4 regions of the Bradyrhizobium sp. AZCC 1588 genome follow, and region 1 is predicted to be linked to each of the others. Evidence: predicted binding sites of a transcription regulator. Region 1 holds the regulator's gene; each other region holds the start of a gene.

Evidence for each region. The regulator PhoB, encoded in region 1, activates phosphate uptake and scavenging genes when phosphate is short. The targets are predictions, from matches to a motif close to TGTCATNNANCTGTCAT.
Region 2: V1277_RS34620 (DUF47 domain-containing protein) is a predicted target of PhoB. The motif match lies at 3,280-3,296, and genes of this name have one in related genera.
Region 3: V1277_RS34015 (RNA degradosome polyphosphate kinase) is a predicted target of PhoB. The motif match lies at 1,100-1,116, and genes of this name have one in related genera.
Region 4: V1277_RS06315 (alkaline phosphatase D family protein) is a predicted target of PhoB. The motif match lies at 2,272-2,288, and genes of this name have one in related genera.

What each region holds. Positions count from the first base shown of each region.
Region 1 is NZ_JAZHSC010000001.1:2,502,970-2,510,456, reverse strand. Features, by position in the region: gene pstB (phosphate ABC transporter ATP-binding protein PstB) at 1-636, shown strand, start outside; gene phoU (phosphate signaling complex protein PhoU) at 648-1,364, shown strand; gene phoB (phosphate regulon transcriptional regulator PhoB) at 1,438-2,142, shown strand; gene V1277_RS11745 (GcrA family cell cycle regulator) at 2,339-2,848, opposite strand; gene V1277_RS11740 (aspartate aminotransferase family protein) at 3,344-4,552, shown strand; gene argF (ornithine carbamoyltransferase) at 4,552-5,478, shown strand; gene V1277_RS11730 (hypothetical protein) at 5,714-6,520, shown strand; gene V1277_RS11725 (transposase) at 6,517-6,999, shown strand; gene V1277_RS11720 (Hsp33 family molecular chaperone) at 7,189-7,487, shown strand, end outside.
Region 2 is NZ_JAZHSC010000001.1:7,363,925-7,371,411, reverse strand. Features, by position in the region: gene V1277_RS34635 (ABC transporter substrate-binding protein) at 21-1,238, shown strand; gene V1277_RS34630 (branched-chain amino acid ABC transporter permease) at 1,326-2,213, shown strand; gene V1277_RS34625 (branched-chain amino acid ABC transporter permease) at 2,215-3,183, shown strand; gene V1277_RS34620 (DUF47 domain-containing protein) at 3,337-3,981, shown strand; gene V1277_RS34615 (inorganic phosphate transporter) at 3,997-5,001, shown strand; gene sugE (quaternary ammonium compound efflux SMR transporter SugE) at 5,002-5,316, opposite strand; gene V1277_RS34605 (peptide chain release factor 3) at 5,473-7,092, shown strand; gene V1277_RS34600 (crotonase/enoyl-CoA hydratase family protein) at 7,367-7,487, shown strand, end outside.
Region 3 is NZ_JAZHSC010000001.1:7,244,453-7,251,939, forward strand. Features, by position in the region: gene V1277_RS34005 (CDP-alcohol phosphatidyltransferase family protein) at 1-267, shown strand, start outside; gene V1277_RS34010 (chromosomal replication initiator DnaA) at 365-1,042, shown strand; gene V1277_RS34015 (RNA degradosome polyphosphate kinase) at 1,206-3,404, shown strand; gene ppx (exopolyphosphatase) at 3,417-4,919, shown strand; gene V1277_RS34025 (TRAP transporter large permease) at 5,009-6,433, opposite strand; gene V1277_RS34030 (TRAP transporter small permease subunit) at 6,430-6,993, opposite strand; gene V1277_RS34035 (TRAP transporter substrate-binding protein) at 7,099-7,487, opposite strand, start outside.
Region 4 is NZ_JAZHSC010000001.1:1,329,212-1,336,698, forward strand. Features, by position in the region: gene V1277_RS06310 (thiolase family protein) at 1-268, opposite strand, end outside; gene V1277_RS06315 (alkaline phosphatase D family protein) at 631-2,205, opposite strand; gene V1277_RS06320 (hypothetical protein) at 2,421-2,879, opposite strand; gene V1277_RS06325 (indolepyruvate ferredoxin oxidoreductase family protein) at 3,023-6,496, opposite strand; gene V1277_RS06330 (hypothetical protein) at 6,692-7,487, shown strand, end outside.

The DNA.
Region 1 (7,487 bases):
GGCAAATCGACGTTCTTGCGCTGCCTCAATCGAATGAACGATACTATCTTGACATGCCGCGTTACCGGCGACATTGAGATCGACAATACGAACATTTACGAGCGCGGGCTCGACGTAGTCCAGCTTCGTGCTCGCGTGGGTATGGTGTTCCAGAAACCCAACCCGTTTCCTAAATCAATCTACGATAATATTGCTTATGGACCTCGCATTCACGGGCTGGCGCGGAGTAAAAGCGACCTCGATCACATCGTTGAGACCAGTCTGAAGAGGGCGGGGCTTTTCGAGGAAGTGAAGGATCGGCTCCATGAAGCCGGTACCGGACTGTCGGGCGGCCAACAGCAGCGGTTGTGTATCGCTCGGGCCATTGCTGTCGGTCCGGAAGTCATTCTCATGGATGAGCCTTGCTCCGCGCTTGATCCGATCGCGACCGCTCGCATCGAGGAACTGATCGACGACCTGAAGGAAAACTTCACGATCATCATCGTCACTCACTCGATGCAGCAGGCCGCGCGCGTCTCGCAACGCACGGCGTTCTTTCATCTCGGCGTTCTGGTGGAAGAAGGTGTAACGCAGACGATCTTTACCAATCCGCGCGACAAGCGCACCCAGGACTACATCACGGGCCGGTTCGGCTAAGGAGAACAAGGATGGCGTCTGAACACACGGCCAAGGCATTCGACAGCGACCTCCAGGAATTGACTCGTCTGGTCGCCGAGATGGGCGGTCTGGCCGAGCGCATGATCACCGAATCCGTCGACGCGCTGGTGCGCCGCGACGTCGCGCTCGGCAAACGCGTCGTCGCCAACGACCTCGAGGTCGATCGTCTACAGCATCTGATCGAGGAGCGCGCGGTGCTGACCATCGCCCGCCGCCAGCCAATGGCGATCGATCTGCGCGAGATCGTCGGCGCGATGCGCGTTGCCACCGATCTGGAGCGGATCGGCGACCTCGCCAAGAACATGGGCAAGCGGGTCGCGGCGCTGGAGAACGATTTCCAGCCGCTGAAACTGATGCGTGGCCTCGAGCACATGACCGATCTGGTGCAGTCGCAGGTCAAGTCAGTGCTGGACGCCTATGCCGCGCACGATCTGCCGGCGGCGATGGCGGTGTGGAAGGGCGACGAGGAAGTCGACGCCATCTGCACCTCGCTGTTCCGCGAGCTCCTCACGTACATGATGGAGGATCCGCGCAACATCTCGTTCTGTATTCATTTGATGTTCTGCGCCAAGAATATCGAGCGGATCGGCGACCACGCCACCAACATCGCCGAAACCGTGTTCTACATGATCGAGGGACAGCAGATGCTCGACAAGCGCCCGAAGGGCGACATGACGACGTTTGCCACCACGGTGCCGAATACCTGACAAAGCGTTTTCAAGCGAAGTGGAGACCTGTTCGCGTGAAGATAACGCGTCAAATAGAAGAGGCTGATGCAAGATGAGCGCGCGCATAATGGTGGTCGAGGACGAGGAAGCGCTGACCACGTTGTTGCGCTACAACCTCGACGCCGAAGGCTATGATGTCGAAACCGTCGCCCGCGGCGACGATGCGGATACGCGGCTGAAGGAGCGCGTGCCCGATCTCGTCGTGCTCGACTGGATGCTGCCGGGGCTCTCCGGCATCGAGCTGTGCCGCCGCTTGAGGGCGCGCCCTGAAACCAAGCAATTGCCGATCATCATGCTGACCGCGCGCGGCGAGGAGAGCGAGCGGGTGCGGGGGCTTGCGACCGGCGCCGACGATTACATCGTCAAGCCGTTCTCGGTGCCGGAACTGCTGGCGCGCGTGAAGGGCCTGCTGCGCCGGGCGAGCCCCGAGCGGCTCGCCACCGTGCTGACCTATGGCGACATCGAACTCGACCGCGAAAAGCGCCGCGTCGCGCGCTCGGGCCGTCAGATCGATCTCGGCCCGACCGAGTATCGCCTGCTGGAATTTTTCCTCGAGCATCCCGGCCGCGTCTTCAGCCGCGAGCAGTTGCTCGACAGCGTCTGGGGTCGCGACATCTATATCGACGAGCGCACCGTCGACGTCCACATCGGCCGCCTGCGCAAACTGCTCAACCCCGGCCGCGAGCAGGATCCGATCCGCACCGTCCGTGGCGCCGGTTACGCGCTGGATGACCGGTTTGCGAAAGTGGAGCCGTAGCTGCGTTCGCTGCTATTTCCGCAAACTCCGGCGTCGTCCCCGCCTAGTGCGCAATTGCGCACGGGGCGCGGGGACCCATAACCACAAATCTCGATTGTTGAAATGCGCTGGAGCTCCAGCTCAGCATAACCACAGACACCTGTGGTTATGGGTCCCTGCGTTCGCAGGGACGACAACGTTGAGATAATCCCGCCCCTTACCTCGTCTGCTTCGGCTGCTGCCTCCGCCGATCGGCGGCGGGCTGGTAGGCGATGCGCGAGTGGTGGGCGCAATAGGGCAGGCCGGTGAGCGCCTTGCCGCCGCAGAAGAAGAATTCCGGGCTCGAGGGATCGCCGACCGGCCAGTGGCAGGTGGCCTCGTTCAGTTCGAGCAGCGACAGCCGCTGGCTCATCGGCACGACGTTGTCGAAGGCGATCGGATCCGGCTCCATCTCGACTTCGAAGGCGTGTGCCAGCGCGGTGTTGCCGCGCGAGACCGGGCGCGACACCCGCATCATCGGCTGGGCGGGGCGTGCCTTGCGCTGCCGCGGGGCGGCCGAGGAGGGGCTCTTGGCACGGCCGGAAAGGCCCAGCCGGTGCACTTTGCCGATCACGGCGTTTCGCGTCACATTTCCGAGTTCCGCGGCGATCTGGCTCGCCGACAATCCGGCTTCCCAGAGCTTCTTAAGCTGTTCGACGCGATCGTCGGACCAGGTCAAAACGGTCATCGTAATCTTCCCTTCGCATCGCGCCGGCCAATCGGGGGCAGCGCTGGCGAGTCATTCGTCTCAAAAATCCCTGCGGTCAGAATCCCTTAGCCCTCGCCGGACGCGCTAACCGCGCCGAACGTTTACGCCTGCACAAAAGGACTCTAAGGGATCAGAACTGCCGCACGAGATGTCGTACCCGACAGCCCAAAAGCTACAATATGGCGTGACTCGGGCGCAAGAGTCCGGGCCCGAACGTCCACATGTTCTGACAATCTAGGCATTTCACTGCGTGTTTTCCACCACACCGCAATCTTACGGATTTCAGCATCTTGCACTGCAGGAAAGGCCGTTCCGTGCGTGTTGACAGCGCTCCCCACCCACATAGAATACCTCTCACGTGCCGCCCTTAAGAGGCGGCACGTTTCGTTTTCGCAAGACCGGCTGTTGCCGCGTTCGCGCCAATGCACGCCCGCGGCAGGTCTCAAAGGCAGGTCTCAAACCTCAGTGATTGCCATGACCAATAGCGCCACGTCGCATCTGCTCCCCGTCTTCGCCAGGGTCGATCTCGGCTTCGAACGCGGCGAGGGCTGCTGGCTGACCGCCACCAATGGCGAGCGCTATTTGGACTTCACCTCGGGCGTCGCGGTGAATGCGCTCGGTCACTGCCATCCGCACCTGATCGCGGCGCTGCAGGAACAGTCGACGAAACTCTGGCACATGTCGAACCTGTTCAAGTCGCCGGATGGCGAGAAGCTCGCCGCGCGGCTCTGCGAGCAGAGTTTTGCCGACCTCGTGTTCTTCTGCAATTCCGGCGCGGAGGCGATGGAGGGCGTGATCAAGGTCGTGCGCCGCTATCAATTCTCCAAGGGCCATCCTGAACGCTATCGCCTCGTCACCTTCGAGGGCGCATTCCACGGCCGCACCCTGGGCACGCTCGCAGCAACCGGCTCCGCCAAATATCTCGAAGGCTTTGGGCCGCCGATGGACGGTTTCGACCAGGTGCCGCATGGCGATCTCGAAGCGGTCAAGAAAGCGATCGGCCCGCAGACCGCGGGTATCCTGATCGAGCCGGTGCAGGGCGAGGGCGGCGTCCGCTCCGCGCCGCAATCTTTCTTCAAGGCGCTGCGCCAGCTCTGCGACGAGAAGGGCCTGTTGCTTGCGTTCGACGAGGTGCAGACCGGAATGGGCCGCACCGGTGATCTCTTCGCCTATAAGCGCGTCGGCGTCACACCGGATGTGATGTCGCTGGCCAAAGCGCTGGGCGGCGGTTTCCCGATCGGCGCGGTGCTGGCGACGGCGGAAGCAGCAAGCGGCATGACGCCGGGCTCGCACGGCTCGACCTTCGGCGGCAATCCGCTGGCGATCGCAGCGGCGAATGCCGTGCTCGACGTGATGCTGAAGCCCGGCTTCTTCGATCACGTGCAGAAGATGTCGCTGCTGTTGAAACAGAAACTGGCCTCCGTCGTCGACCGCTATCCCGCCGTGCTGTCGGAAGTGCGCGGCGAGGGGCTTCTGGTCGGCGTCAAGGCCGTGGTGCCGTCGGGCGATCTCGTCAACGCATTGCGCGACGAGAAATTGCTCACCGTGGGCGCCGGCGACAATGTGGTGCGGTTCCTGGCGCCGCTGATCGTCACCGAAACCGAGATCGAGGAATCCGTGCAAAGGTTGGAGCGCGCCTGTGTCGCGCTGTCGGCTGGCCAGTTGAAGAAGGCGGCGGGATGATGAGCAAGTCCGTCCGTCACTTCCTCGACATCAACGAACTGCCGTTGGATGAATTGCGCAGCATGCTGGCGTTAAGCGCCACCATGAAGGCGAAGCTGAAAGCACATGAGAAGGGCAAGAAGCCGCTCGAAGGCAAGACGCTGGCGATGATCTTCGAACGTCCCTCGACCCGCACCCGGGTGTCGTTCGACGTCGGCATGCGCCAGCTCGGCGGCGAATCCATCATGCTGACCGGCGCCGAGATGCAGCTCGGCCGCGGCGAGACCATCGCCGACACCGCGCGCGTGTTGTCGCGCTATGTCGATGCGATCATGATCCGCATCCTCAATCACGACGCGCTCTTGGAATTGGCCGCGCACGCCACCGTGCCCGTGATCAACGGCCTGACGCGGCGCTCGCATCCCTGCCAGGTGATGGCCGACCTGATGACCTTCGAGGAGCATCGCGGGCCGATCGAGGGCAGGACCGTGGCCTGGACCGGCGACGACAACAACGTGCTGGCCTCCTGGGCGCATGCAGCCGAGCGTTTCAAGTTCAAGCTCAATGTCGCAACCCCGCCGCAGCTTGCGCCGAACAAGGCGATGAAGGACTGGATCAAGGCGACGCAGGCGCCGATCGTGCTCGGCACCGATCCCGAAGCTGCCGTGCGCGGCGCCGATTGCGTCGTTACCGATACCTGGGTGTCGATGGGCGACAAGGACGGCGAACATCGCCACAATGTGCTGAAGCCTTATCAGGTCAATGCGAAGCTGATGTCGCTGGCCAAGCCGGACGCGATCTTCATGCACTGCCTGCCCGCCCATCGCGGCGAGGAGGTCACCGATGAAGTGATCGACGGTCCGCAATCGGTCGTGTTCGACGAAGCCGAAAACCGCCTGCACGCGCAAAAGGGCATTCTGGCCTGGTGTTTTGACGCGGCGGGATAACTCTCCGTCGTCCCTGCGGCTCCGTCGTCCCTGCGAACGCACTAGGGTTTCTACACGTCTGGCGCGACAGATTGACTCGGTGCGTCATGATGTTATCCCGCTTTGCGGTTTGTATGATTCTGTTTCTGACGCTTTGATTCGAAGGAGCGTCGGAGATGCAGCGAGAGCCGGATTTATCACTTGGCGAGTTTGGCGACGTTCGCCTCGATAAAAGGGGGCGGCGTTTGTTCAGGCTATGCTTTGCACGCGCAGCGTCTGCTTGCGCCAGATGGCGCAGGGTGACTGGGCCGCGTACATGGCGTACTGGCGGTTCGTGAACAATCCGCAAGTCACGACCGATCAACTGATTGAAGGCTGGAGCAGGCAGACGGCGACCGTGGTCAGCGGGCGTCATGTGCTGGCGATCCAGGACACCAGCGAGGTCAAGTTTCAAACGCGGCAGGGACGTCGGCGTAGACTGGGCAAAGTCGGCAAAGGCAATGCCCGCGGCGTGTTGCTGCATGCCATGATGGCGGTCGATGCCGACAGCGGGGCCTGCCTCGGCCTCACCGGCGGCAAGGTGTGGACGCGCAGGGGCACGGTTAAGACCCCTCACGACGAGCGTGAGTTGGCCAACAAGGAATCGGCGCGCTGGGTGACGACGGCCGAGCAGGGCTGCGAGGTTTTGGCTGCAGCGCGCATGATCACTGTCATCAATGACCGTGAGGGGGAGTTCTTTGCGCACTGGGCGTTGACGCCCGGCGACAACGTCCACCTGCTGACGCGGGCCATGCATGATCATGCGCTGGCCGACGGCAGAACACTTTATCAAGCGGTGGAGCGAGCCCGCTTCTGCAACAAGGCGGTGATCGATCTGCCGCAGCGGATGGATCGTCGCGGTCGCCAAGCCCACCTCTCGCTGCGCTTCGGAACCATCGTGCTCAAGCGGCCGGCGCGCCCCGGCGTGAAGGACCTGCCGGAGCGTGTCGAAGTCAGCTTCGTGGAAGTCGTCGAGTTGCACCCCCCGAAGGGGGCTGAGCCCGTTCATTGGCTGCTCTCTTGACCACTCATTCGATCGCCAATGCGGCCGATGCCTGGCGGATCGTCTCCTGGTACAAGCAGCGCTGGATCATCGAACAGTTGTTTCGCTCGCTGAAGAACCAGGGTCTGCGTATCGAGGACAGTCAGCTCGAAAGCGCCGAAGCCCTGATCAAGCTCGTGGCGATCGCCACTAAAGCAGCATGTATCGTCATTCAGCTCGTTCAGGCCCGCAATGGTGGTGGACAATTGCCGGTCAAATGCGCCTTCACGCCAGAAGAAATCGAAACACTTGCCGCCATCAACAGAACCATGAAAGGCAGGACCGAGCTTCAGAAGAACCCGCATCACCCCTACACTCTTCAGTGGGCGGCATGGATCATCGCCAAGCTCGGCGGATGGACCGGCTACGCCTCGCATCGGCCACCCGGACCAATCACCTTCCACAACGGAATGGCTCGCTTCCAAATCATCGTCGCTGGCAGAGCCCTCGAAAATGCGTAGAAACCCTAGTGCGTTCGCAGGGACCCATACGCCGCGGCCCTGATGATTGAAGGCAGCGGCTGACGCTCTGCCTGACTCACGACGCCCTGTGGTTATGGGTCCCTGCGTTCGCAGGGGCGACGGGTGGAGATAGTTTCGCTGCTCTCAAACCCCTTCCGTTTTGCATTCCGAACCCCCAGATAGAGCGCCATGGTTTCAGATTCCCCCGACATCAAAATCACCACCGAGGCGCCGATCCGCGCGCCCTCGTCCGTTCCCGTCGATGATGCGGTGCTGCCGTTCGAGGTCGCCTCGCTCGATCTGCGCGGACGGCTGACCCGGCTCGGCCCCGCGCTCGACGACATCCTGACCAAGCATGATTATCCGGCGCCGGTCGGCAAACTGCTTGGAGAGGCGATCGTGCTGGCGACGCTGCTCGGCACGGCGCTGAAATTCGAGGGCCGCTTCATCCTGCAGACGCAGACCGATGGGCCGGTGTCGTTCCTGAT
Region 2 (7,487 bases), 4.9 Mb from region 1:
TCTGGAATAATGGAGATACTATGAAACATCGGATTTCAGCGCTCTTCCTCGGCACCGCTCTGGCACTTGCCGCAGGCAGCGCCGTGGCGCAAGACAAGACGGTCAAGATCGGTGTGCTCACCGACAATTCCGGACTTTACTCCGACCTCGGCGGCGCCGGCTCCACGGTCGCCGCCCAGATGGCAGTGGAGGATTCCGGGCTTGCGGCCAAGGGCTGGAAGATCGACATCGTCTCCGCCGACCACCAGAACAAGCCCGACATCGGCACCACCGTCGCCCGTCAATGGATCGACGTCGACAAGGTCGACATCTTCGTGGATGTGCTGAACTCCGGCGTGGCGCTGGCGGTCAACAATCTGGTGAAGGAAAAGAACGCCATCATGATCAACACCGGCGCGGCGACGTCGGATCTCACCAATACGCAGTGTTCGCCGAACACCATTCACTGGGTTTACGACACCTACATGCTCGCCAACTCTACCGGCCAGGCGCTGGTGAAGGCCGGCGGCGACACCTGGTACTTCCTGACCGCGGACTACGCGTTCGGCCACGCGCTGGAACGCGACACCTCCGCGGTGGTGACGAAGTCGGGCGGCAAGGTTATCGGCACCGTCAGGCACCCCCTGAATTCGTCGGACTTCTCCTCGTTCCTGCTGCAGGCACAGGCATCCAAGGCCAAGATCATCGGCATGGCGAACGCCGGCGGCGACACCACCAATACCATCAAGCAGGCTGCGGAGTTCGGCATCGTCTCGGGCGGCCAGAAGCTCGCGGGACTGCTGCTGTTCATCAATGACGTCCACTCCCTCGGCCTCAAGGTGGCGCAGGGCCTGAACTTCACGGAAACCTTCTACTGGGATCTGAATGACGGCACCCGCGCGTTTTCGAAGCGTTTCTCCGAGCGCATGAAGAACAAGGCGATGCCGTCGATGGTGCAGGCCGGCGTGTATTCAGGCCTGATCCACTATTTCAAGACGATCGATGCAATGGGCGGCAATCCGCACGATGGCGTCAAGGTGGTGGCGAAAATGAAGGAAACGCCCACCGATGATCCGCTGTTTGGCAAGGGTACGATCCGTGCCGACGGGCGCAAGCTTCATCCGGCCTACCTGTTCGAGGTCAAGAAGCCCTCCGAATCCAAGGGGCCGTGGGACTATTACAAGCTGATCGGCACCACGCCGGGCGAGCAGGCCTTCCGGCCGCTTTCGGAAAGCGCCTGTCCACTGGTAAAGAAGTAACAACGATGGCCCGTCGGCGTCATGCCGGCGGGCCTTCCCTCGCGGCCCAAGCTAACCCGCATCATAACGAGATTGAGTGCGAAACCGATGCAAGCTCTCTACGCCCAGCTTTTGGTGGGATTGATCAACGGATCGTTCTACGCGCTGCTCAGTCTCGGGCTCGCCGTGATCTTCGGCATGCTCAACATCATCAATTTCGCCCATGGCGCGCTCTACATGATGGGCGCGTTCTGCGCATATTTTCTGCTGCATCTCACGGGGATTGGATACTGGTGGGCTCTGATCATCGCGCCGATTGTCGTCGGCATCTTCGGCATGATCCTCGAACGGACCATGCTGCAATGGCTGGCCGGTCTCGACCACCTCTACGGGCTGTTGTTGACGTTCGGCATCGCGCTGATCGTGCAGGGAGTGTTCCAGAACTACTTCGGCTCGTCCGGCCTGCCGTACGCGATTCCTGATTATCCGGAGGTCGGCGGGTTCCGCGGATTACAGGGCGGCATGAACCTCGGATTCATGTTCCTGCCGATCTACCGCGGCTGGGTCGTCGTGTTCTCGCTCGTGGTGTGCCTTGCCACCTGGTTCCTGATCGAGAAGACCCGGCTCGGCGCCAATCTGCGTGCGGCGACTGAAAACCCGACCCTGGTGCGCGCATTCGGCATCAACGTGCCCAGGATGATCACGCTGACCTACGGCCTCGGCGTCGGCTTGGCGGCGCTGGCCGGCGTATTGTCCGCCCCGATCAACCAGGTGCGGCCGTTGATGGGCGCGGACCTGATCATCGTCGTGTTCGCGGTGGTGGTGATCGGCGGCATGGGATCGATCATGGGATCGATCATCACCGGATTTGCGCTCGGCGTGATCGAGGGACTGACCAAGTATTTTTATCCCGAAGCTTCCAACACCGTGGTGTTCGTCCTGATGGTGCTGGTGTTGCTGGTGAAGCCAACGGGACTGACTGGACGGACTGCCTGACATGAGCGCATTGACTGACGACACACTGCCGGTAACGCCGCAAGCGATGCGCGACGAAATGATCGTGTTCGCCGGGATGGCGGTGCTGCTGGGGCTCGTACCCATGACGGGCATCTATCCGTTCTTCGTGATGCAGGCGCTGTGCTTCGCGCTGCTTGCTTGCGCTTTCAACCTCCTGATCGGCTATGGCGGCCTGCTGTCGTTCGGCCACGCCATGTTCCTGGGGACCGCGGGCTACTGCTCGGCGCATGCGCTCAAGGTCTGGGGTGTAACGCCGGAAGTCGGAATTCTGGTCGGCGTCGCCGGCGCCGCCGCGCTTTCAGTCGTCACCGGCTTCATCTCGATCCGCCGCCAGGGCATCTACTTTTCGATGATCACGCTGGCGCTCTCGCAGCTCCTGTATTTCATCTATCTGCAGGCGCCGTTCACACATGGCGAGGACGGCATCCAGGGCATTCCGCAGGGCTACCTGTTTGGAATATTCGATCTCTCCAAGCCGACGGTGCTTTACTACGTGGTGCTCGCCGGGTTCCTCGGCGGCTTCCTCCTGATCTACCGCACCATCAACTCGCCGTTCGGAGAGGTGCTGAAGTCGATCCGGGAGAACGAGCAGCGCGCAATCTCGCTGGGCTACAAGACTGACCAGTACAAGCTGGTCGCTTTCATCCTCTCTGGAACGATTGCGGGCTTTGCCGGCTCGCTGAAGGTGTTCGTGGCGCAGAACGCCTCGCTCACCGACGTGCACTGGACGATGTCGGGTGAAATCGTGCTGATGACGTTGGTCGGCGGCCTCGGCACGGTGTTCGGTCCGGTCGTCGGGGCCTTCGTTATCATCGCCATGCAGCAATATCTGGCCGGTTTCGGCCAATGGGTGACGGTGATCCAGGGCGTCATCTTCGTCGCCTGCGTGTTGACGTTCCGCCGGGGCATCATCGGCGAGATCGCGCATTATTTCCGCCGATCCCTCTAAAAACGGCGGGGTTTTGGCGCAGTTTTCGGCGCCACAAAGCGGTGGATGATCCGGTTCCCGGGGCCCGACGTCGCGCGCTTTTCCCTCGAATGGTCTATGACAGTTTTGTGACAGCACGCTCCGTGGCTGTTTCTGAACGACGGAAGAATGCCCATGCTGCGCTGGTTTCGTGCCTTTTTGCCCAAGGAGGAGCGGTTTTTTGACTTATTTGCCCGCCACGCCCAGACGGTCGTGCAGGGCGCGCTGGCGTTGCAGGACATGATGCGCGGCGGCGAGGAGACGCCGGTATTCTGCCAGCGAGTCAATCAGTTCGAACACGACGCCGACGGCATCACCCGCGAGGTCCTGACCGCGGTCCGCCGCACCTTCATTACCCCGTTCGACCGCGGCGACATCAAGAATCTGATCACGTCGATGGACGACGCGATCGACCAGATGCAGCAGACCGCGAAGGCGGTGGTGCTGTTCGAGGTCCGAACGTTCGAGCCTCCGATGCGCGAAATAGCCACGCTGTTGGTCGAGTGCGCCAATCTGGTCAGCCGCGCGCTTCCCCTGATGAAGTCGATCGGGAGTAACGTCGCAATGCTGACCGCCATTACCGAGGAAATCGGAAAGCTGGAGGGCCGTATCGACGATCTCCACGACATCGGGTTGAAGGAGCTGTTTCTCAAGCACCGCAACGGCAATTCGATGGATTTCGTCGTCGGCGCCGAGATCTACAAGCATCTCGAAAAGGTGTCCGATCGCTTCGACGACGTCGCCAACGAGATCAACTCGATCGTGATCGAACAGGTATAGGGCAGGGCCAATTCAGTGGACGCCACCCTGGCTTTTCCAATTCTGGTCTTCTTGATTGGCGTCGCGCTGTTGTTCGATTTCCTCAACGGTCTGCACGACGCCGCCAACTCGATCGCCACGATCGTATCGACCCGCGTGCTGCGGCCGCATTATGCGGTGGCTTGGGCGGCGTTCTTCAATTTCATTGCCTTCCTCGTCTTTGGCCTGCACGTTGCGAATACCATCGGCAAGGGGATCATCGAACCCGATGTCGTGGACGCGACCGTCATCTTCGCTGCGCTGGTCGGCGCGATTGTCTGGAACCTGATCACCTGGGGGCTCGGCATTCCATCGTCGAGTTCTCACGCGTTGATCGGCGGACTGGTCGGCGCCGGCATGGCCAAAGCCGGCATTTCCGCGGCGGTCTGGAGCGGGCTGTCCAAGACGCTCTTGGCGATCGTGTTGTCGCCGCTGGTCGGATTTCTGTTGGCGCTGGTGCTGGTCGCGATCGTGTCCTGGCTGTCGGTGCGATCGACGCCGTTTGCGGTCGATCGCGCCTTCCGCATTCTGCAATTCGTCTCGGCGTCGTTCTATTCGCTCGGCCATGGCGGCAACGACGCGCAGAAGACCATGGGCATCATCGCGGTGCTTTTGTATTCGCAAGGCCACCTCGGGGCGGATTTCGCCATCCCGTTCTGGGTCGTGATTTCCTGCCAGGCGGCGATGGGGCTCGGCACGTTGATGGGGGGCTGGCGGATCGTCCGCACCATGGGATTGCGGATCACGAAATTGACGCCGATGCAGGGCTTTTGCGCCGAAACCGGTGGAGCTGCGACCCTGTTCATGGCGACCTATCTCGGGGTTCCCGTATCCACGACCCACACCATTACCGGCTCCATTGTCGGCGTCGGCGCGGCGCGGCGGGTCTCGGCGGTGCGCTGGAACGTGGCGAGCTCGATCGTCTACGCCTGGGTAATCACCATTCCGGCTTCAGGGTTCGTCGCGGCGCTGACCTATTGGGCGGTGCTGTTGCTGCGCTGATCAGGTGACCAGCTTGAGCCCGACAATGCCGGCCACGATCAGTCCGATGCAGGCGAGGCGAGCCGCGGTCGCAGGTTCGCCGAACAGAGCGATACCAAGGATTGCCGTTCCGACCGCACCGATGCCGGTCCATATGGCATAGGCGGTTCCGATCGGCAGCGCTTTCAAGGCAAGGCCGAGCAGGACGATGCTGCCTGCCATGCAGGCGAGCGTCAGGACGGATGGAACAAGTCGCGTGAAACCCTCGGTATATTTGAGGCCGATCGCCCAGCCTATTTCCATGAGCCCGGCGACGAACAATACGATCCACGCCATGACAACCCTCCAAACCTGGCAGGGTCGTCCCCGCGGATGAGCCCTGCGAATTGGAAGGCCGTCCTTCCGCGACCGATATGGGACTGGCCAGCAGCGTCCGCAATCACCAAATGAGGCTTGATTAGCCCGGTTTTCCCTGCCAAACGCTCGAGCCTCATGTCCGACATTGCCGTCACTGCCGAATCGCCGTCCCGCTCGCCGCTCTCAGATGAAGTGGCGCGGCGGCGCACGTTTGCGATCATCTCCCACCCGGACGCCGGCAAGACCACGCTGACCGAAAAGCTGCTGCTGTTCGGCGGCGCCATCAACCTGGCGGGCCAGGTCAAGGCCAAGGGCGAGCGGCGCAATACCCGTTCCGACTGGATGAAGATCGAGCGCGAGCGCGGCATCTCGGTCGTGACCTCGGTGATGACGTTCGAATTCGAAGGCCTCGTCTTCAACCTGCTGGACACGCCGGGCCACGAAGACTTCTCGGAAGACACCTACCGGACGCTGACCGCGGTCGATTCCGCCGTCATGGTGATCGACGCCGCCAAGGGCATCGAGGCCCGGACGCGAAAGCTGTTCGAGGTGTGCCGGCTGCGCGACATTCCGATCATCACCTTCATCAACAAGATGGACCGGGAGAGCCGCGACACGTTCGAACTGCTGGACGAGATCGAAAAGACGCTGGCGCTCGACACCACGCCGATGACCTGGCCAGTCGGCCGCGGCCGCGACTTCCTCGGCACCTACGACGTCGTGAACGGCGGCGTGCGCCTGCTCGAAGGCGGTGGCGCCAAGACCGGCGCGACCGAGCAGATCGATATCGCCGATCTCGCCGGCCGCAATCCCAATCTCGACGTCGGCGAGATCAAGGATGAGCTCGCGCTGGTGTCGGAAGCCTGCAAGCCGTTCGAGCTGGACGCGTTTCGCGAAGGCCATCTCACGCCGGTCTATTTCGGCAGCGCGCTGCGCAATTTCGGCGTCGGCGACTTGCTGGAAGGTCTTGGCAAGTTCGCGCCGGCGCCCCGCGCGCAGGACAGCAATTTGCGCAAGGTCGAAGCAGCCGAGCCGCGCATGAGCGCCTTCGTGTTCAAGATCCAGGCCAATATGGATCCGAACCACCGCGACCGCATCGCGTTCGCGCGGCTGTGTTCCGGCAAGCTCAGCCGCGGCATGAAAGCGAAGCTGGTGCGGACCGGCAAAAACATGTCGCTGTCGTCGCCGCAGTTCTTCTTCGCGCAGGATCGCTCGGTGGCCGATGAAGCGTTTGCCGGCGACGTCGTCGGCATTCCGAACCACGGTACCTTGCGGATCGGTGACACGCTGACGGAAGGTGAGGACATCACCTTCGTCGGCGTCCCGAGTTTTGCGCCGGAAATCGTCCGCCGCGTGCGGCTCACCGACGCGATGAAGGCCAAGAAGCTGAAAGAGGCGCTGCAGCAGATGTCGGAAGAGGGCGTGGTGCAGGTGTTCCGGCCCCGCGACGGCGCACCGGCGCTGGTCGGCGTCGTCGGTCCGCTGCAGCTCGACGTGCTGAAGGCGCGGTTAGACGCGGAATACTCGCTGCCGGTGGAATTCGAGGTGTCGGAATTCCAGCTCGCCCGCTGGGTCTCGTCCGACGACCGCAAGAAGCTCGACGCCTTCATCGCGGCCAACAATTCCGGCATCGCCGACGACGTCGACGGCGATCCCGTGTTCATGGCCAAGAACGAGTTTTACCTGGGCTATACCAGGGAGCGCGCCGAAGGGGTCACCTTCTCCAACGTCAAGGACGTGAAGAAGAAAGCGTAAGCGGCCCACGCTTCCTGCACCAATCTCCGCCGTCGTCCTCCGCGAAAGCGGGGGACCCAGTACGCCGCGGCCTTTCCGTCTATCGCTATCGTCTCTGGAATACTGGGTCACCCGCCTTCGCGGGTGACGACGGTTGAGGATTTGGCCAAATCCTCAACCCAGTTTATGCATCCAGTGGATGCCTCTATGCATTCCAGGCCCGGATAAACCCCTTGCGTCAGCCGGGCTTCCGTAAAAGTATCCATTGGATGCTTTTTAAAAAGGGAGACCGCGCATGACTGATCTCGCAACCTATTCCCGTTCCGGCCCGGTCGGCACCATCATGATCGACGATGGCAAGGCCAATGTGATGTCGCTTGCCATGCTCAACGCCCTGCATGCGGCCTTCGACCGGG
Region 3 (7,487 bases), 4.7 Mb from region 1:
TCGCGCGACATCATGATTGTCACGGCCGTGATCGTGTCATGGCTGTTCGACAAGCCGATCCCGATGAAGCCCCTGATGGTGTCGAAGCTCAACACGGTGGCGCAGGTGGCGTTCGCGGCGCTGGTGCTGGCGTCGCTCGGTTTCAACTTCAAGCCGGCGCCGTATGACGTGATCCTGATGGGTTTTGTTACGGTCTTTACTTTGGTTTCCGTCTCGCTCTATCTCGTCGAGTGGGTGCGGCACATGAGCACGATCGAAGCGCGCTAGCTTGTTCGTTGCTTCGACGCATTTTCTTCACACGAACCGGTGGCGATTTAGCTTGAAAGCGCTATGAAAGCCGCGAGATTCCGGCCTGGAGATTTGCGTGGTAGTTCGCGTTCAACCTCGTCAGCTTGCCTTTGCGCTGCCGCATGCGGAGAGCCTGACGCGCGACAATTTCCTCGAGGGTCCGGCCAATGAAGCCGCGCTCGCGCTGATCGAAAGCTGGCCGGACTGGCCGAACCGCATCATGCTGCTGGCGGGGCCGGAGGGCTCCGGCAAGAGCCATCTCGCCGCGATCTGGGCCGAACAGGCGGGCGCGCGCTCGATCTCGGCGCACGCGCTTGACGCTGCTGCCGTCCCCGGCGCACTCGCCACCGGGGCACTGGTGGTCGAGGATCTGAGGCCGGCCGACTTCGACGAACGCGCCTTGTTTCACCTCCTGAACCTGGCGCGCGAGGACGGGGCCTTCGTCTTGATCACGGGACGCGTTCCACCGGCGGCGTTCGAGATCGAATTGCGCGATCTTCGGTCGCGGCTGCGCGCCGCCCCCCTCGTGTCGCTATTGCCGCCGGATGACCTGCTGTTTCGTGGCCTGATCGTCAAATTCTGCGCGGACCGCCAATTGAGCATCGACGAGACGGTGGTGAGCTACCTCGCCACCCGAATCGAGCGCTCCTATGCCGCTGCCCGCCAGGCGGTTGAGCTCCTGGATACCGAGGCGCTGCGGCTCGGCCGGCCGGTCACCCGGGCGCTGGCCGCGGAACTCTTGCGCAACGCCTGACCGGGCAGCTCCTGCTGCGTCCTGCCGCCTTGACGCCGGCTCTGCCCGGAACATCAATGTCATTGAAACGTCATTGGCGTATCACATGCTGTGGGCCGCATTCCCTTAAACTCGGCCCTACCTCGAAGTCGGCCCTGCCTCGCTCGCGATGGATCAAAGCCTTATGGAATTGGTACAAGCCGTTGAAATAAAAGAAAAAGAGCAGATTGCCGAGGCTCCGCCCACGATCGTCACGAGCCCGGAGCGATTCATCAATCGGGAACTATCCTGGCTGCATTTCAACCGCCGGGTGCTCGAGGAATCGGTCAATCCGGGCCATCCATTGCTGGAACGGGTACGATTCCTGTCGATTTCAGCCAATAACCTTGATGAATTCTTCATGGTTCGCGTCGCCGGCATCAAGGCGCAGGTCCGCGAAGGCATCGCTGAACGCAGCCCCGATGGCCTGACGCCGTCCGAGCAGCTCACTCTCATCAACAGGACGGTTTCGGAACTCGCTTCCGACCAGCAGGCGATCTGGCGCGATCTGCGCACCGCCCTGTCGGATGCCGGCATCAAGCTCGTCGATGGTCACGACTTCACCAAGGCGGAGCGCGGCTGGCTCGAGGATCACTTCCTCCGCAACATTTTCCCGCTGCTGACGCCGCTGGCGATCGATCCCGCGCACCCGTTCCCGTTCATCCCGAGCCTCGGCTTCACCATCGCGCTGCAATTGTTGCGAACGTCCGACGGCAAGGCGATGAACGCGCTGATCCGCATGCCCGGCAAGATCGACCGCTTCATCCGGATGCCGGCGACCAAGGACGGCGCGGTGCACCTGATCCCGCTGGAGCAAGCCACGGGCATGTTCATCGGCCGGCTGTTCCCCGGCTACACCGTCAAGGGCCAGGGCGCTTTCCGCATCATCCGCGACTCCGAACTCGAAATCGAAGAAGAGGCCGAAGATCTGGTCCGCCTGTTCGAGACCGCGCTGAAGCGGCGGCGGCGCGGTTCGGTGATCCGCCTCGAGATGGAAGACAAAATGCCGGAAGCGCTGCGCACCTTCGTGCAGCAGGCGCTTTCCGCCGCCGACGACGAGGTGTTTCTGGTCGATGGCGTGCTGGCGATGAACGAGCTCTCGCAGCTCACGCGGCTCGACCGGCCCGACCTCGAATTCATGCCCTATGTACCGCGCCATCCCGAGCGGGTGCGCGACCATGGCGGCGACATCTTCGCCGCGATCCGGCAAAAGGACCTGGTCGTCCATCACCCCTACGAATCCTTCGACGTCGTCGTGCAATTCCTGCAGCAAGCCCTCCGCGACCCCGACGTCGTCGCCATCAAGCAGACGCTCTACCGCACCTCGAGCAATTCGCCGATTGTGCGGGCGCTCGCCGAGGCCGCGGAAGCCGGCAAGTCGGTGACCGCGCTGATCGAGCTGAAAGCGCGGTTCGACGAGGAAGCCAACATCCGCTGGGCGCGCGACCTCGAACGCGCCGGCGTGCAGGTCGTGTACGGCTTTCTCGAACTGAAGACGCACGCCAAGCTGTCGATGGTGGTGCGGCGCGAGGGCGGCAGCCTGACGACCTATGTGCATACCGGCACCGGCAATTATCATCCGGTCACCGCGCGCATCTATACCGACCTTTCCTATTTCACGTCGGACCCGATCATCGGCCGCGACGCGGCGCGGGTATTCAACTACATCACCGGCTATGCGGAGCCGAGCGACATCGAGCGGATGGCGGTGTCGCCGTTGACGCTACGCAAGCGCATCATCGAACACATCAAGGGCGAGACCAATCACGTAAGGCACGGCAAGCCGGGCGCGATCTGGATGAAGATGAATTCGCTGGTCGACCCCGACATCATCGACGCGCTCTACGAGGCCTCACAGGCCGGCGTGTCGATCGAACTGGTGGTGCGCGGCATCTGCTGCCTGCGGCCTGGCGTACCCGGGCTATCGGACAATATCCGCGTCAAATCGGTGATCGGCCGCTTCCTGGAGCACGGCCGAATCTACTGCTTTGGTATGGGGCAAGGGCTGCCCGGCCCGAAGGCGGCTGTGTATATCTCGTCCGCCGACATGATGCCGCGAAACCTCGACCGCCGCGTCGAAGTCCTCTGTCCATTGCAAAATCCCACGGTACATCAGCAGGTTCTCGAACAGATCATGGTCGCGAATCTGAAGGATACTGAGCAGAGCTGGCAATTGTTGCCGGATGGGTCTTCAACGCGTATGAAGGCCGCGAAAGGCGAAGAGCCGTTCAACCTGCATAACTATTTCATGACGAATCCGAGCCTGTCTGGACGTGGAAAGTCTCTCAAGGAATCTTCGCCGCGCCGCCTCACGCGTCGTACCGAGCGTCAGCAATCGTCATAAGGGAGCGCCGCTGTGAAGCGGCCGCGCAAGCGCGCTTCCAGCGTCGCCGTCATCGACATTGGTTCGAACTCGGTTCGTCTCGTCGTCTATGAGACGATGGCGCGCAGCCTCGTCACCATCTTCAACGAGAAGGCGCTGTGCGGGCTCGGCCGCGAGGTGCAGAGCACCGGCCTGTTGGCCGAGGATGCGGTTACCAAGGCGCTGACGGCGCTACGGCGATTTCGCGCGCTGTGTCGTATCCAGCAGGTGGAGCGCGTCTTCGCCATCGCCACCGCCGCCTGCCGCGACGCCAAGAACGGTCCCGACTTCATCGCCAAAGCGGAGCGCATCTGCGGCGCGCCGATTCAGATCCTGTCCGGTCCGCGCGAGGCAAAACTGTCCGCGCTCGGCGTCATCTCGGGCATCCACAATCCCGATGGCATCGTCGGCGATCTCGGCGGCGGTTCGCTCGAACTGATCGATGTGGAGAAAAACCGGGTCCACAGCGGCGTCACGCTGCCGCTAGGAAGCCTGGCGCTACAGGATCTCTCGGAGAAATCCTTGAAGCGCGCCGAGCGCATCGTTCGCGACGATCTGTCCGGCGTCGCCCAGCTCAAGGCCGGCCATGGCCGCACCTTCTATGCGGTCGGCGGCACCTGGCGCGCGCTCGCACGTATTCACATCGTCCAGAGCGGCTATCCGCTACGCGTGATGCATGGCTATTCATTACCTGCCGCCGACGCGCTCGATTTCGCCCGCCGCCTGCGTCGGCTGGCGGCCGCCAACATGCTCGCGGACATCGAAGTGGTTGCGGACGCCCGGCGTCCGCTCCTGACTTATGCGGCGCTGGTGCTCGAATACATCATCCGCGTCGGCCGGCCGAAGACGATCGTGTTTTCCACCTTTGGCGTCCGCGAAGGCCTGCTCTACGAGATGCTGCCGCCGCAGGAGCGCGCCAAGGACGGATTCATCTGCGCATCCCAAACCCTGAACGGGCTGTTGTCGCGCTCCGCACGCCACGCGGAGGAACTGGTCGCATGGACCGATCGGCTGGTGCGGGTCGTGAAGCTGCGCGAGACCGAGGAGGACCGCCGACTGCGCCACGCCGCCTGCCTGCTTTCCGATATCGGATGGCGCGTGCACCCCGACCACCGCGGCGAGGAAACGCTGAGCCTGATCACCAACGGCAATTTCGGTTCGATCAGCCATCAAGGCCGCGCCTTTGTCGCGCTGTCGGTGTTCTACCGCTATGCGGGCTTAAGCGAAGAGAACGAGCCGCCGGAGCGCGTCCGCGGACTGGTGCCGCCGGCGATGGATGAGCGTGCGCGCCTTCTCGGCGCGGCGTTCCGCGTCGCGCACCTGATAACGGCGGCGCGCACCGGCGTGTTACCCGCAACGCATTTCCGCACCAGCGGCCGCAAGCTGATGCTGGTGTTCGAGCATCGCATGGTCGATCTCGTCGCCGATCGCGTCGGCAGCCGCTTCAAGCAACTGGCGCGGCTCGTCGGGCGCGCCGGCTCGATCGTGCGGAAGTAAGACGGAAAGGCAGTGTTCACAACGCGCCTTCCGTTTGTCGCCCTTTCCGCCACAGCCTGCTTCTTGGAGCCGGCACGCACAACACCCGGCTACTTCTTTTTTGGTGTCGACCAGTCTTCGTCTTCCAGGGACGGGGCCCGCCTCTGCTGCTCCAGGATTTTCTTGTACTCCTCGGGGATCACCTGACTGCGCGACGCCTCGTGCAGCGTGTGCGGGAACCAGGTCGCAATGCCGGGGAAGGCAATCATCAGCCCAACGCAGATCACCTGCAGGATCATGAACTGGAACATGCCGGCGTAAATCGTCGCGAGGCTCCAGCCCTTGACCACCTGCTTGAGATAGTACGCTGACATGGCGACCGGCGGCGACAGAAAGGCGGTCTGCAGCACGACCGCAACCAGCGCTCCGAACCATATGAGATCGATGCCCATGCCCTTCACGACGGGATAGAAGATCGGCAGGAACACCAGGATGATGGCTGGCCATTCGAACGGCCAACCGAGCAGGAAAATGAGCACGAGCACGACGATCAGCATGAGGCTTGGCGGCAACTGGAGGCCGAGCATCGTCTCGGTGATCCAGTTCGCCGAGCCGAGGCGAGCGAACACCGCACCGAAAATATTCGACGTGACCGCGAGCAGCAGCACCATGCTCGACGTCGCCATCGTCGAGATCAGCGCGCGCTGCAGTCCGCCGAGCGAGAACCTGCCATAGGCGATGGACAGGATCAGGGCGCCGACGCTGCCGATCCCGGCAGCCTCCGTCGGTGTCGCAAGCCCCCCGATGATCGAGCCGAGCGTCGCCGTGATGAGCCCGAGCAGGGGCAGCGTGCCGATGATCACCTCGCGCGCAATGTACCACGCAGAATAGATCCGCTCGTCCATTGGCACCGGCGGCCCGAGTTTGGGATTGATGAAGGCGCGGACCATCAGATAGGCGATGTAGGTGCTGGCCAGCAGGAAGCCCGGCCCGAAGGCTGCGGCGTAGAGATCGGCGACCGAGACCCCGAGCACCGGCCCCATCACGATCAGCATCACCGACGGGGGAATGAGAATGCCGAGCGTGCCGCCCGCGGTGATGGTGCCCGCCGAAAGCTTGGGGTCATAGCCCGCCTTGTTCATGATCGGCGAGGCCATGATGCCAAGAACGGTGACGGCTGCGCCGACGATGCCCGTCGCCATCGCGAACACCGTCGAGGTCAGGATGACCACGAGGAAGAGCGCGCCGCGCACCGGCGCAAGCAGCATGCGGAACGCCGTAAAAAGGCGCTCCATGAGGCCCGCCTGCTCGGTGATGAAGCCCATGAAGATGAACAGCGGCACGGCGGCCAGCAGTTCTTCCTTCATCATGCCGATGGTCTGGAAGTAGCCTAGTTCGAAGACCGTCGCGCCCATGCCCCAGTAGCCGAACGAAAAGGCGAGAAACAGCAATGTGAACGAGATCGGCACGCCGATGAAGATCGCTCCAAGCAAGACCAGAAGCATGATGAGGCCGACGAGCGCGTCTGCGGTCATATCTCGACCTTCTCCTTGTGCTCAAGTTCGACACCGGTGCGCATCATGTAGATGCTCTTGATCAACTCGGACACGCCCTGGATGAGCAGCAGGAAGCAGGCGAGCGGCACGACAAACTTGAACGGCCACAGCACGGGTCGCCATGGTGTCTGGTCCGAAGTCTCGTTGATCTGAAAGGCGTAGTGAAATTCGTTCCAGCTAATCAGCAACAGCATGATCAGGCTCGGGAAGAAGAAGACGATATAGGAGATCGTATCGATCCAGCCCTTCCTGCGGACGGAGAACTTCTCCCAGAAGAAGTCGGTGCGGATATGAGCGCCCTTGTGCAGCGCGTAAGCCGCGCCCAGCATGAACAGCGAGCCGTAGAGCATGTAGGTTGCGTCGTAGGCCCATATCGTCGGCGCGTTGAACAAATAGCGCGCTGTAACCTCGTAGGCGACGGCCAGAACAAGTGGCACCGACAGCCACGAGATGATCGTGCCGGTCCGGTCGGTGAAGCCGTCGATGACCCGGATTGCTGCCAGCAGCGCCGGCGACTGTCTGTCAGTTGTCTCAGCCATCCCTCCCCCTACCGCCGACGTCGGTGCGGCGCGCCTTGCGGCGCGACGCAGGCCGGCTGCGCGTGAATTGGGGGCGGCCGAAACCGGCCGCCCCCGGACGAAGCCCTATTTCTCGACGGGGAAGTAGTAGTTCGCCATGAAGGAATATGGCGGGAAATAGGACCGCTTGTACGGCACCACGGCGCTGGCATAGGCCTTCTGCGAGTCGTGCACCTTCTTGAAGAACGGGTTCTTGGCGCTCTCGGCCGCCGCGATCTCGTCCCACTTCTTGATGAAGGCCAGCAGGATCTCGGTCGGCGTGCGCAGGATCTGTACGCCGTGCTTCTGCTGCATCTCAATGAGCGCATCGGCGTTCTGGCGCTGCCACTTGGTCCACCAGACGAGGAATGTCTCGTTGGCCGCCGACTTGATGATCTCCTGATGCTGCGCGCTGAGCTCCTTCCACACATCGCCGTTGATCACGATTTCGCCGACAGTCACGTTCTCATGCAGGC
Region 4 (7,487 bases), 1.2 Mb from region 1:
CGGAGGAGCAGAAGCGGTTCACCGAGACGCCGGCGGTCGACTTCGGCAATCCCGCGAGCAGCGCGGCCTGGCGGCCGATATTCGGCGCGCCATGCGCGCAATTGCCGAGATAGCAGTCCTCGACATACTCCTTGTCGACGCCGGCGCGCTCGACGGCGTGCTTGATGGCGTGAGCCGCCATCGACATCGGCGGGGTGATGTTGAACCCGCCGCGGCCGGACTTCGCCAGCCCCGTACGTGCATAGGAAACAATGACAGCTTCACGCATTTGAAAGACCTCCCTTTGATGCGATCCAGTATGGACTGGAGCCGCGGCGGTGTGTAGCGAAAACCCGAATTCCGGCCGGCGGAACAGAATGAATCCGCAAACCGGCTCGAGGCCGGGATTTGCACACCGTTTGTCCTTCGGCAAGGTCGCGTTTGGCTTCCCGCCGCGTTAGGCCGATGCGCGACGCTCCAGCTATTTCACTAAGCGAAATTGACCTTTGGAGATCGCCGCGCGAAGGCAATCAGGACCCAGTCAGGGGTGCGATGGTAAGGGCGTTCGCCGCGTGCTCGGGGCGATCATCGCCCTCTCCGTGCCAATCGTGGTCGGCGGCTATCTGCTGGTGCGCCCCTCACAACGCCGGCTCAGATATGCTGCGCCATGATCCGGCCAGGCCGCGCATCCGGGCGGGGCTTGATATCGACCGACCACAGGTCGCGGTTGTCGACGTCCTTCAATGTCACGGTCATGACTTCGGTCTTGCCGTCGATGTCGACGCGGCCGAAAAACTGCAAGCCGTAACAGGGGGCGAGATTTTCGCCGCTGCACCCCTTCTGGAACATCGCTTTCGGGCCGAACGTATTGTCGAGCGGGGCCGGCGCCCAGGTGCCCGCATGCAGCGGGCCGGAGACGAATTCCCAGAACGGCTCAAAGTCCTGATAGATCGCGCGGTTCGGATCGTAGTGATGCGCGGCCGTGTAATGCATATCGGCGGTCAGCCAGACAATGTTGCGGATGCTGGCGCGCTTCATGAACGACAGCAAATCGGCGATCTCATGCTCGCGCCGCTCCGGCGGGCCGTCGCCGAGCGCGATGGCATCCTCGCTGATCAATCCGATCGGCATGTCGGCCGCGATCACCTTCCAGGTGGCGCCGGAAGCCACCAGTTCGCGCTTCAGCCAGGCCAGTTGCGCCGCGCCGAGGATGCAGGTGTCGCTGTGGTCGTCATGCCTATTAAAAGTGGAATCGCGGTAGCTGCGCATGTCGATCATGAAGACATCGAGCAGCGGGCCGTAGGCGATCTTGCGATAGATGCGGCCGTCTCCCTGTGCGGGTGTCGCCCGCATCGGCATGAATTCATGGAACGCGCGGCGCGCCCGCGCCACCAGATGCGAGCTGCCGTCCTCGGCATAGCCGCTCGCGTCGGCCGTGCTGACGGGCGCCCAGTCGTTGGTGACCTCGTGATCGTCCCATTGCGCGAACAAGGGCACGGCGGCATGGAAGGCGCGAAAATTCGGATCGAGCCAGTTGTATTTGTAATTGCCGCGGAACTGCGCGAGGGTTTGGGCGACGACAGACTTTTCCTCGGTAACGAGGTTTCGCCAGACGCCGCCATCGGGCAGCTTCAGTTCCCGCTCCACCGGACAATCCGCATAGATGTGGTCGCCGCAATGGATGAAGAAGTCCGGGCGGTTGTCGAGCATGGTCCGGTAAGTCCGCATGCCGCCGCGGCTTTCGTCGATGCCCCAGCCCTGCCCCGTCGTATCGCCCGACCAGGCGAACGATACGCTGCTCCGTGTGGTGGGTGCGGTACGAAAATGCCCGACCTGCGCCTCGCCAGCGATCCCCGGCTCGCTTTCAAACCGCACACGATAGAAAATATCCTGCCCCGGCGTCAGTCCATCGAGCAGCACCTTCGAAGTGAAATCGGCATCCGGCAACGCATCGGCAGAAGCCGTGCCAATGATGGTCTTGAAATCTTCGCTGGCTGAACATTCGACCTGCATCCGCGCCGCGCGGTCGGCGCGCGCCCAGACCACCGCGGAATTGGCCGAGACGTCGCCCGATTGAATGCCGCTGGTGATGAGCGGCCGATCCGCGGCGCGACTGAGGTAGGGTCTGGTGAGGCCGCCGAAGCCAGCGACGGCGAATGTCGCGGCGGAGCGGACCAGCCATTGACGCCGCGTCAGGGCGGGCTTGGCGCGAATCGCAATCGGCATCGAACACCCCTCGTCGAATCACGACGAAGGTGTGCCCGAGCAATTTGAATGCTGGCCGAAGGTTTTGCGACAGGTGGATGACGTGGAATCGTAGGATGGGTAGAGCGAAGCGAAACCCATCGATCTTTGCGCGGAGGCATGATGGGTATCGCTTCCGCCTTCGCTCTTTGCGAGCTACGGCGGACAGGTCGCTCCACCCATCCTACGAATCTACTCTACCGCTGCCAGTCGCAGATACCGCCGAACTTGCACGGCCAGGTCTGGATCCGCGTGTCGCGCGCTTGGGCGTCGAGCGGATTGGTATGGTGGCGCGCCTGCTTGGTGTTGACAGCAGCGCGCGGCTTCTGCACGCGCTCCTGCACGACACGAGTCCTGGGTGCAGCGGCCTCGGGTGCAGCAGCCTTGGATGCAGAAGCCTTGGGTGCAGCAACCTTCGGCGCAGCGGCCTTGGGCACGACCACGCGCTCCGTCTTCACCGGCTTGCGATCGGTTCTGGCCTCGATCCGGACCGGCGCAAATTGCGTCTGCGGCCCGAGCCGCTTCGGCGAGAGCAAGGCCTTGGACGGATCGAGCTCGAGGAGCTCGCCCGCGCGATACTCGTCTGCAAGCGCGGCGCTGCCCGACATCAGGAGCCCCATGCAAAGTGCTGCGGCAATAGCGTTTTTCAGGACCATCGCAGGCCTCCTGAAATCAACCCAAAGAATTAAGAACAGCCGACATGTAGGGCGCCGGCCGGACAATTCCAGCCGTTCCCGCCCTCACGGTCACCGATGACTGAGCCAGCCGTGAGAAACTTCACGTGCCGGATGAACAGCCCCTATTCGGCCGCCTGCGCCACCGGCTGACCGATCGCCGCTTCCAGCCGCGTGCACTCTGCACGGTATTTCGCGACATTGGCTTCCTTGACATGGCCATAGCCGCGAACAAGTTCCGCTGATTTCGCCAGCGCCACCAGACGCGGCCAGTCATGCGCCTTGGCCCTGTCGAGATGGCGGAAGATCATCGCGGAATATTCGCCCGGCAAGGCCCGCTCCATCCGCCGCTCGGCCGTATGGCCGAACGGATCGAATGCGGTCCCGCGCAGGAACTTGAAGCGGGTCAAGATGTCGAAGGCGCGGAATATCCAGGAACCGAATTCGCGCTTGCGTAAATGCCCGGTCAGTCTATGGCGGGATGCCAGCAGCGGCGGCGCGAGGCTGACCTTGACGCCGGGGTCACCGTCGAACTGCTCCTTCAGCGCTTTTGCAAACTCGCCGTCGGAATAAAGCCGGGCGACCTCGTATTCGTCCTTGTAGGCCATCAGCTTGAACAGGCCCTTGGCGAAAGCCTCGGTCAGTTCATGCGAGCCCGACGCGGCCTTGGCTTCCGCGGCGCGGACGCGCTCGACGTCGGCGAGGTAGCGCTTCGAGTAGGCCTCATTCTGATAGTCGGTCAGGAACCTGGCGCGGAACGCGATGCTTTCGTCGAGCGTGCGCCGGACCGGCGCCGCGCCCGAACTCTTGAAGCGTGCGGCGCTGACGACGCGCGGCAGATCGTGCGCCGCGAGCCGGCCCCAGGAGAACGCGAGCTTGTTCATCTCGATCGCCGCGCCATTGAGGTCGATCGCCTTCATGATCGCTTCCAGCGACAGCGGGATCGCCCCGCGCTGGAACGCAAAGCCGAGCATGAAGGCATTGGTCGCGATGCTATCGCCCATCAGCGCGGTGGCAAGCCCGGTGGCATCGAGAATGTCGAGGTCGGAGGCGCTGACCGCCTCATTCAGCGCGTCCCGCATCGTTCCCGCCTCGAAATCGATGTCGGGATTGATGACGAAGCTCGCGGTCGGCAAGAGGTCGGCATTGACGATCGCCCGTGTCACGCCACGCTCGGCCCGGCTCAGCGCGGGGATGCTGGTGGCGACCACGATGTCGCAGCCGAGGATGAGATTGGCGCCGCCGGGGGCGATGCGGACGGTCGAGAGATCGTCAGCCTGCGGCGCGATGCGGACATGGCTCATCACAGCGCCGTTCTTCTGCGATAGCCCTGTGAAGTCGAGCGTCGAGCACGCCCTGCCCTCGACATGCGCGGCCATGCCGAGCAGCGCGCCGATGGTGATGACGCCGGTGCCGCCGATGCCGGTGACGAGGATGTTGTAGGCGCCATCGAGCGCCGGTGTAGCGGGCGTCGGCAGGTCGGCAAACAGCGCCGAGGGATCAGCCGCCGCGCGGTCGGCTTTCCGCAAGCGTCCGCCATGCACCGTGACAAAGCTCGGGCAAAAGCCCTCGATGCAGGAAAAGTCCTTGTTGCAGTTCGACTGGTCGATCCGACGCTTGCGGCCGAACTCGGTTTCCAGCGGCTGCACCGAGACGCAGTTCGAAACGGAAGAGCAGTCGCCGCAGCCTTCGCAGACGCGTTCGTTGATGAAGACGCGCTTCGGCGGATCCGGATAGAGCCCGCGCTTGCGGCGCCGGCGCTTTTCCGCCGCGCAGGTCTGGTCATAGATCAGGACGGTGAGGCCCTTGACCTCGCGCAGCTCCCTCTGCACGGCGTCGAGTTCGCGGCGGTGATGAACGGTCGCGCCTGCTGGAAAATAATTCGCCGGATATTTCTCGGGATCGTCGGAGACGATGACAAGCCGCTTGGCGCCCTCCGCCGAAACCTGGTGCGCGATCTGCGATACCGAAAGCCCGCCTTCGGCCGGCTGGCCGCCGGTCATCGCGACCGCATCATTATAGAGAATCTTGTAGGTGATATTGACGCCGGCGGCGGCCGCGGCGCGGATCGCGAGCAGGCCGGAATGGGTGTAGGTGCCATCGCCCAAATTCTGGAACACATGCGGCTCGCTGGTGAACGGCGCCTGTCCGATCCAGGTGACGCCCTCCGCGCCCATATGCGAAATCGTCTGCGTCCGGCGGTTCGGCACCGATAGCGCCATGCCGTGACAGCCGATGCCGGCCATCGCGCGGCTGCCCTCGGGGATCTTGGTCGAGGTGTTGTGCGGGCACCCCGAGCAGAAATACGGCGTGCGCTGCAGCTTTGCGGAGCCGACGCCGTCCGCCGGGCGGTCGAACGCCTCGAGTTTTGCGAGACGCTGCTCCAGCGCCGGGCTGCGATGACCGAGTTTTCGCAAACGCGCCACGACGGCCGCCGCCACCATGGTCGGCGTCAACTCGCCTTCGCTCGGCAACAGCATGGCGCCACTCTCGTCACGCTTGCCGACCACCGAAGGGCGCCTCGCGGCATCCACGTTGTAGAGAATGCGGACAAGCTGGTCCTCGATAAAGCCGCGCTTCTCCTCGACCACCAGCACGTCCTGCAGGCCTTCCGCAAAGGCGCGCGCGCCGGATTCCTCCAGCGGCCAAGTCAGCGCCACCTTGTAGATGCGCAATCCTAGCGCCTGCGCTTCAGTATCCGTGATGCCGAGATCGGCCAGCGCCTGCCGTAGATCCAGATAGGCTTTGCCGGTCGCCATGATGCCGAGCCGCGCCGGCTTTGAATCCAGCACGATGCGGTCGAGGCGATTGACGCGCGCGAACGCCGCGACTGCCTGCATCTTCGCGCCGTGCAGCCGCCGCTCCTGTTCCATCGGCGCATCGGGCCAGCGAATCGAAAGCCCGCCCGGCGGCATCTCGAAATCGTCGGGCGTGATGATCTTGATGCGGTCGGGATCGCTGACGATCGAGGCCGAGCTTTCGACCGTCTCGGAAATCGCCTTGAACCCGACCCAGCAGCCCGAATAGCGCGACAGCGCAAAGCCCAAAATGCCGAGATCGAGATAATCCTGCAGCGTCGCCGGGTTGACCACGGGCATCAGCGCCGCCGCGAACACCTGCTCGCTCTGGTGCGCCAGTGTCGACGACTGGCAGCCATGGTCGTCGCCGGCCAGCGCAATCACGCCGCCATTCGGCGAGGTGCCGGCGGAGTTCGCATGCTTGAGCGCATCGACGGAGCGGTCGACGCCGGGACCCTTGCCATACCAGATGCCGAATACACCATCGACCTTGGCGCCCGGGAACATGCCGACCTGCTGGCTGCCCCACACAGCGGTAGCCGCCAGGTCCTCGTTGAGACCCGGTGAGAACTCGATGTCATGCTGCTTGAGGAACGTTTTGGCGCGCCACAGCGCGTGATCGTACATGCCGAGCGGCGAGCCGCGATAGCCGGAGATGAAACCTGCGGTATTGAGCCCCTGTGCGCGATCGCGTTCGCGCTGCAACATCGGCAACCGGACCAGCGCCTGCGTACCGGACAGAAAAATCCGTTTCGCATCCAGACGGTACTTGTCGTCCAGTCCCACTTCCATCAACGCCATTCGTCCGCTCCCCGTCGCACGTTCCGCCGGTTATTTGAACCGGTCTAATTGCGAACACCATGCACCGATTTTGCTATGCGTGCCCAGCGTGAATTCATGGCCGCAGGGCATATCTCGCCCGTGTTGTGGATCGGCCGGGCCTCTTGCGGGAGCCCGCCTTCTTTGAAACGCTTGGGGGAAAGGGAGACGCCAGCGATGACAGAACCGGCCTTCAGGACCGAGATATTGGAGAGCGGTAATCTGCTGGTGGGGCCGTGGCGGAGCCCGAGGCAGATGCTCCACGCGCAGGTCTATGATTCGCACGCCTCGATCCACGACGATGCGACCGCGCAGAAGCTCGGCTTTCAGGGCGGCACCATCGAGGGCCCGACCCATTTCAGCCAGTTCGCGCCGCTGTGTGAACGCATCTGGGGCCAGGCCTGGTTCGAAACTGGCTGCCTGTCAGCGCACTACCGCAATCCTGCCTTTGAGGGCGAAGAAGTGCAGGCCAACATCGAGAAACCGAAGCCGGGGCAAACGACTTGCGCGATCGGCATGACCAAGCGCGACGGCACCGAGATTTTGCGCGGCACCGCTTCCGTCGGCGACGTAATGGAAACGGCGCTTTCCCGGCGGCTCGGCGAATTGAAGCCGCTCGCCGATCCCGTCATCCTCGCCGATCTCAAGGTCGGCATGAAGACCGGCCGCAAGATGGTGAAAATGGATTTCGACCAGCACATGGGCGATCTCTATCCGTTTTCGCTTGAGCAGAAGCTGGAGGTGATCACCGAACCATCGGCATATTATTCCCAGGAGCTCAATCCCTGGGGCCGCGCGATCATCCCGTTCGAAATGCTAAGCGTGCTGCTTCAGTACCGCGCCCGCGAGGATCGGCTGCCGGTCCGCGGACCCGCGGTCGGGCTGTTCGCGGATCAGGAGATCCGCCTGCTGCGCGGGCCGCTATTCGTCGGCGAGAACTATGCAACCGAACGCGAGATCGTCGCGCTCAGCG